One region of the Pseudomonas sp. C9-3 genome, then DNA from elsewhere that is predicted to be linked to it. Evidence: riboswitches for the same ligand, from Rfam matches in the RefSeq annotation. Region 1 holds a riboswitch; each other region holds the start of a gene.

Region 1 (2,244 bases):
AAAACCCCGCAGACGGCCGGGCCGCCTGCGGGGTCGAGCATAGCGCCTGGATCAGACCGACGGTGCGAAGCGACGGAACAACCAGGCAGCGACAAGGCCCAGGGCCGCCCAGAACACCGCGTTGGTGATCAGCGAGGCGACGATGAACTCGTGGGCGATGCTTTCCGGCGCGAGGCTGGAATGCACTTCCGGCTGCGGCGCGCCGATCACATGCGGCACCACCAGCAGGGCGATACCGATGCCACGCAGCGCCCAGTTGCGGCCGAACACCAGCAGCGCAAGGCCGCCAGCGGTGGCAGCGGCGGTGCCGATCCACCAGGTCTGGCGCAGGGTCAGATCGGCAGCGGCGGTGCCGGGCACCTCCGGCGGCAGGCCAAGGGACGGCGCCAGGGTGAACACGGCGAAACCGGCCAGGCCCCAGAGCAGGCCTTCGGAGGTCTTGCCCGGCGCACGCAGGGTGAACAGGCCAGCCAGCATCAGGGCGAAGCCCACCGCGACCACCAGGTTGCCGCCAGTGGTGGAGAGGATGCGCTGCCAGCCGTCTTCCGGCTCCCAGGCTTCCGCGTCGTGCTCGTGAGCGGCCGCTGCGCCTGCAGCGTGTTCATGGGCGTGCTCGTGGTTTTCTTCGACCAGCGCGGCAGCCGGTTCGGCTTTCTCGTAGGTTTCCGCCTTGAGGATCAGCGGGGATACCCACAGCAACTGGACCACAGTCAGCACCAGCGCCGCGATCAGACCGGCGAAACCGGCGGTCTGGGCGATACGTTTGATCATTTGCTCTTTCCTTTTCCTTCTCCGAACTCTCAAATCGAGCGAGCTAGAGCCAGGCAAGGCGGAGGGCCGGGGACGCAGAGTTGACTGTAGTCAATGAGCAGTCCACGACGATTCTCCAACGCTGCCTGGCCGACGCGCAGCCGATTGGACTCAGAACAGCGTCAGTGGCAGGGGAAGCCCGCACTGTGACGAGTATCGTGGGCGGCGTTGTGCACCGCATCGATGTGCGAGAAGCCGGCGAAATACACCAGCAGCGCACCGAGCAGGCTGGCGCCAACGGCCAGGCTGATGCGCTTGGAAAGGGGGATGGAAGTGCTCGACGCGTGCGTCAGGGTGCTGCTGGACATGAACGTTCCCTCTGGAAATCAAAGTAAGAGAACGCAGAGGTTGAACGCATTCGAACGCGCCGGAACGGCCGCGCCACGGCCTGCGCCCGCCCACCGCGGGTTTGCCAAAAACGAAGAATTCCAGGCCGGTCTCCGGGCTTGCGATGTCGGCCAGTGGCCAAGCGGGTCAACCTTCCCATGCCGGAGCACAGTGGCTACTGATGACCCTACGATCGCTTACCGTTGCGGGGGCAGCGCCGGACTGGTCCTTGCGGACGCACCGGCTTCCCGTTTCACCTCGCGCGCGTGGCGCGAGACACCTGAAACCGCGCTAGCTGACCACGAAGCCCTGCAAGCGTCAACCGATCCCCGGCGATTGACCGCCCCGCCGTCGCTGCGTAGCCTTCCTCCCTTCGAGGTTCTCCGGCGCTGGCCGGAGCTAAGAGGGAACGTGGAAATCTTCGGATGCGCCACGGCTGCCCCCGCAACTGTGAACAGCCTGTTCTTTCACGAGCCACTGCCGGCCACGGCGGGAAGGCGAGAGAACTCAAGAGGGCTGTGAGCCAGGAGACCTGCCTCGAGCAGTATCACGACAACCGGGCGGGGTGATCCGGTGGCGACCTTCGTTGCGCGGCGAACCCGCGCGCGCGCCCTTCATCCGCCCTCTCGCACCGCATCCTGCTCACGAGGCGCGCATGAAGACCCTGGCCAAACTCCCCGTCACCATCGTCACCGGCTTCCTTGGCGCCGGGAAGACCACCCTGCTCCGCCACATGCTGGATAACGCCGAAGGTCGCCGCATCGCGGTGATCGTCAACGAATTCGGCGAGCTGGGGATCGACGGCGAAATCCTCAAGCAGTGCTCCATCGGTTGCAGCGAAGAAGAAGCGGTCGGCCGCGTCTTCGAGCTGGCCAACGGCTGCCTGTGCTGCACCGTGCAGGAAGAATTCTTCCCGGTGATGCGCGAGCTGGTGGCGCGCCGTGGCGACCTCGATCAGATTCTCATCGAGACCTCGGGCCTGGCCCTGCCCAAGCCGCTGGTGCAAGCCTTCCAGTGGCCGGAAATCCGCAACGCCTGCACCGTTGACGCGGTGATCACCGTGGTCGACAGCCCGGCCGTGGCCGCCGGCACCTTTGCCGCCCATCC
Region 2 (2,244 bases), 2.4 Mb from region 1:
GTTCGGGCGCGGCGAAGCTCACCGGCGCCGGCAACTCGGTGCTGGCACTGGCGGCCAGGGCATCGGCGGCGGCGTCCAGGCGTGCGTCGAGGTCGGCCAGTTCGTCGGCCTGCACCAGCCCGAGATGACGGCTGGGCAACTCGACCTCGGTGTCGCGCGGCAGCGCGCCATACCAGCGAATCCATTCCGGCAGGCTGTCACGCACCAGGTCGCGGTGGCGCTGGCTGCCGATGCGGTTGGCGAGCACGCCGGAGAACGGCAGGTCGCTCTGGTAGGTGGCCATGCCGACGGCCATCGCGCCGAAGGTCTGGGCCATGGACTGGCCATTGATCACCGCCATCACCGGCACGTTGAAGCGCCGCGCAAGATCGGCGGCCGAGGGCGAGCCATCGAACAGGCCCATCACGCCTTCGATGAGAATCAGGTCGGCCTCACCGGCCGCCTCCCAGAGCAACCGGCGGCTTTCGCCCTCGCCGACCATCCACAGGTCCAACTGATAGACCGGCGCGCCGCTGGCGCGGGCGAGGATCATCGGGTCGAGGAAGTCCGGGCCGCACTTGAACACCCGCACCTTGCGCCCGAGGCGCGTGTGCAGGCGCGCCAGGGCAGCGGTCACGGTGGTCTTGCCCTGCCCGGAGGCGGGAGCGGCGATCAGCAGTGCAGGGCATTGGCGAGAGGTCATCGGGCGCGCTCCGCCACAACGGGATGCATCAGAACTCCACCCCTTTCTGCGCCTTGATGCCAGCCTTGAAGGCATGTTTCACCAGGCCCATCTCGGTCACGGTATCGGCGGCCTCGACCATGGCCGGTTGCACGCCACGGCCGGTGGCGACCACATGCTGCATCGGCGGGCGGGCGGCAATGTCGGCGAGCACGGTGTCCAGCTCCAGATAGCCGTGCTTGAGGGCGATGTTCACCTCGTCCAGCACCACCAGGCCGACTTGCGGGTCGCTCAGCAGTTGGCGTGCCACATCCCAGGCAGCCTGTGCCTTGGCGATGTCGCGCTGGCGATCCTGGGTTTCCCAGGTAAAGCCTTCGCCCATGACATGGAAGCTGACTTCCTCGGGGAAGCGGCGGAAGAACGCCTCCTCGCCGGTGGTCGCAGCCCCCTTGATGAACTGCACCACCCCGACCTTCATGCCGTGGCCCAGCGCGCGGGCGACCATGCCGAAGGCCGAGCTGCTCTTGCCCTTGCCGTTGCCGCTGTTGACCAGGAACACACCGCGTTCGCCCTGGGCCTGGGCGATCTTCTCGTCGATCACCGATTTCTTGCGCTGCATGCGCGAACGGTGGCGTTCGTCCTTTTCAGGGGATTCAGTCATGGGGTTTGCCTCTAGAAAGGGAGCGCGCAGGCGCCAGCTCGCTGGCCGGGCGGCAGCGAGCGGAGAATGGGATGGGCAGGAACGAACCGCCGGCATGCGTCGGCGCCATGCGGTAAAAGCCGCTCGGCGCGAAAGCCGTCGGCTTGGGAAACAGGGAATTCACCTGAAGGATTCTCCGCCGCTCTCACCCGCGCGGCACTGACCAGTCGGGGCAGGCGGAGGACATCGAACGCGCGGCGCCAGGGAGCGCCACGACGATCGGCAGCGCCTCCCGCGATGCCATGCGATGCAGCAGGCCGGTCTCCGGGCTTGCGAGTGGAAGCGCCTGGCGTTTCCGAAAGAACCGCGCCTTCCCATGCCAGTGGCACAGTGGCGGATGCGGTTCGAAGCTCGCTTACCGTTGCGGGGGCAGCGCCGGAATGCTCGATTGATCATCGAATTCACCGGCTTCCCTGTTTCACCCTCGACTTGCGCCGCGGGCACCTGAAGCAGGCGCGCAGCTTAGTGGCTGGCGGGCTGGGGCGTCAATTGAACAGACTGTCGCCGGGGCCCACCCGTAGAACCGCCAGGGCTCTAAAAAGGGTCACACAAGTCAAGTGGTCAGGCCGCTCAACTTCGCTAGAATGCGAATCATGACGACGACTGCCCAACCCGGCCAGCTTCAGCTCGACACCTCCGCGACCCCGTCCCTGATGCACATCAGCGGCGACTGGACACTCGCGCACTTCACCACGCTGCAAGCCCAGGTCGCCGCCCAGCGCAACGCCGAGTCCCCCGCCGAGCTGGATTTCGCCGGCCTTGGCGCGCTGGATACCGCCGGCGCCGCACTGCTCGCCGAGATCATCGGCGGCGCGCGCATGAGCCAGCTCGATCAGATTGCCCGCAACCTCCCCGCCGAGCGCCAGGCGCTGCTGCGCACGGT
Region 3 (2,244 bases), 680 kb from region 1:
TGCGCCACGTCGAGGATTGGGGCCCGAGCGCCGGGCAGGTGCAGGCCAATCCGGTACTGGCCGAAGAACGCGAGCGGCCGATGTTGCTGCTGGTCGCCGCGCAGCGCTGAAGAGCGAAAAACGGCCGACTATGCTCAGAGCATTGCGCCCGTCCTGCCCCGGAGATCGCCATGTCCCAGCCCGCCTCCGTCGTCCGCCCCAGCGTCATTCCCTGCCTGCGCTACCGCGATGCGCCCCAGGCCATCGACTGGCTGTGCGCCACCTTCGGCTTCCAGCGGCAACTGGTCGTTGCCGATGACCACGGCGGAATCGCCCACGCGCAGCTGGCGCTGGCTGACGGCAGCGGCCTGGTGATGCTCGGCTCGTTGCACGACAACGAGTACGGCCGCCTGATGCGCCAGCCCGACGAGATCGGCGGCTGCACCCAGAGCATCTACGTGGTGGTGAAGGATGCCGAAGCGCTGTACCGCGCAGCGGTGGATGGCGGCGCGCAGATCGTCATCGACATCAAGGACGAAGACTACGGCGGCCAGGGCTTCACCTGTCGTGATCCGGAAGGGCATATCTGGAGCTTCGGCACCTACGATCCCTGGCACTGACGCCGCCCTGCAACATCCTGCGCAAGCCCCGAGCTTGACGCTTTCCCATCGCAAGTGTTGATATGCGCCCCGTTTCAGGTGCCCCCCGCCGCCGTGCGTGGGGTGAAACGGGAAGCCGGTGCGTCGCCTTCGTGCGATCAGTCCGGCGCTGCCCCCGCAACGGTAAGCGAGCGGAGCATCCACTAGGCCACTGTGCGCAAGCATGGGAAGGCGGATGCCCCAGGACCCTCGCAAGCCCGGAGACCGGCCTGGAACCTGTTTGGCAAACCCGCGGTGGGCGGGCGTGAGCCGGTTCCCGGGGCGCGCTCGTTCCGGGTGTCGCTGCGCCGCCTGCGAAATCCCGATTTCGAGGCGATCACCTTGTATTCTCCTGCTTCCAACTCCCGGCGCGCCTTGCGCTGGACTCCCGTTCTCTCCCTCTGTGCCCTGAGTTCGCAGCTTGTGGCGGCTCCCCTCGACTTGGCGGATGAAATCGTCAGCGCGCCTTCCGTGGAGTCCACGACGGTGGCCGACATGGCTCGCTACGGCAGCAAGCTGGAGGTCATCGACCGCGAGCAGATCGAGCGCGCCGGCCCCAGTGCCGACATCACCCGCGTGCTGCAGATGTACGTGCCCGGCCTGTTCGTCGCGCCGAAGAATGGCCCGTTCGACTACGGCACCTACTCGCTGCTGGGCGGGCGCAACGACGACACGCTGATCCTGCTGGATGGCGTGCGCCTGAACAATCGCCTCTACGGCGGCATCTACATCGATACCCTGCCGACCACTGCGGTGGAGCGCATCGAGGTGCTCAAGGGCGGCCAGGGCCTGCTGTTCGGCACCCAGGCGGTGTCCGGGTTGATCAATATCGTCACCCGCAGCGCGCGTTCGCGCGAGGCGTCCGGTGAGGTCAACCTGGGCCTGGATACGTTCAAGGGCCGCAGCGGCGATGCCCGCGCCGAGAAGATCGTGCAGAACGGCCTGGGCGACCTCGGCCTGATGGCCTATGTCAGCCACAACCGCTCCGACGGCTACCAGCCGTACCGCGACCGTGACATGACTGACACCGTCAGCGACAAGCGCCGCTCCTATGACGTCAACGTGTTCGGCGCCAAGGCCATCCAGGCCATCGGCGATGCCTCGCGGCTGGAGCTGTTCTACCAGTACGCCGACGCCGAGCTGGACTTCGCCCGGCCGACATCGAACCACCACACCAGCAACAACCGCGTGCAACAGATCGCCACGGCGACCTTCCAGCAGAGCGTCAACGACGACTTCAGCTGGTTCGCCAAGACCCACATCAACGACTGGGATACCCGCTACGACCGCGTCTACAACCTGCAGGGCGGCGGCACCCAGGTGCTCAATCACAATGACTACTGGGGCTTTACCGACTGGGGGGCGCAGCTCGAAGGCAAGGCCAGGTTCGGTGGCGGTCACGAGCTGGTCTTCGGGAGCGACAACCAGTGGTACAAGGGCCAGGACGATGTGCTGATCATCGACAACGACAAGGCCGAGTCCCATGCGCTGTACGCCCAGCTGCGCCCGCGCATCGACGCGCTGCCCGACTGGCACCCGAGCCTGGGCGTGCGCCGCGAGGAAATCTCCGGCGGCGAAGGCGCCACGGTGTGGATGCTGACCTCGCTCTATGACCTAACCCAGCAAC

Evidence for each region. A riboswitch is a leader RNA that binds a small molecule or an ion and turns the genes downstream of it on or off. The one in region 1 is predicted to bind cobalamin.
Region 2: linked by a shared signal. The riboswitch ahead of cobO (cob(I)yrinic acid a,c-diamide adenosyltransferase) and the one ahead of RS899_RS30515 (CbtB domain-containing protein) in region 1 are both predicted to bind cobalamin.
Region 3: linked by a shared signal. The riboswitch ahead of RS899_RS02905 (TonB-dependent receptor plug domain-containing protein) and the one ahead of RS899_RS30515 (CbtB domain-containing protein) in region 1 are both predicted to bind cobalamin.

What each region holds. Positions count from the first base shown of each region.
Region 1 covers NZ_CP135919.1:6,631,401-6,633,644, reverse strand. Annotated here, with positions in the region: gene RS899_RS30520 (CbtA family protein) at 52-771, opposite strand; gene RS899_RS30515 (CbtB domain-containing protein) at 933-1,118, opposite strand; cobalamin riboswitch at 1,225-1,436, opposite strand; cobalamin riboswitch at 1,497-1,691, shown strand; gene cobW (cobalamin biosynthesis protein CobW) at 1,793-2,244, shown strand, end outside.
Region 2 covers NZ_CP135919.1:4,265,288-4,267,531, forward strand. Annotated here, with positions in the region: gene RS899_RS19530 (cobyrinate a,c-diamide synthase) at 1-682, opposite strand, end outside; gene cobO (cob(I)yrinic acid a,c-diamide adenosyltransferase) at 711-1,322, opposite strand; cobalamin riboswitch at 1,600-1,824, opposite strand; gene RS899_RS19540 (MlaE family lipid ABC transporter permease subunit) at 1,955-2,244, shown strand, end outside.
Region 3 covers NZ_CP135919.1:645,564-647,807, forward strand. Annotated here, with positions in the region: gene RS899_RS02895 (class I SAM-dependent methyltransferase) at 1-110, shown strand, start outside; gene RS899_RS02900 (VOC family protein) at 171-599, shown strand; cobalamin riboswitch at 659-865, shown strand; gene RS899_RS02905 (TonB-dependent receptor plug domain-containing protein) at 1,113-2,244, shown strand, end outside.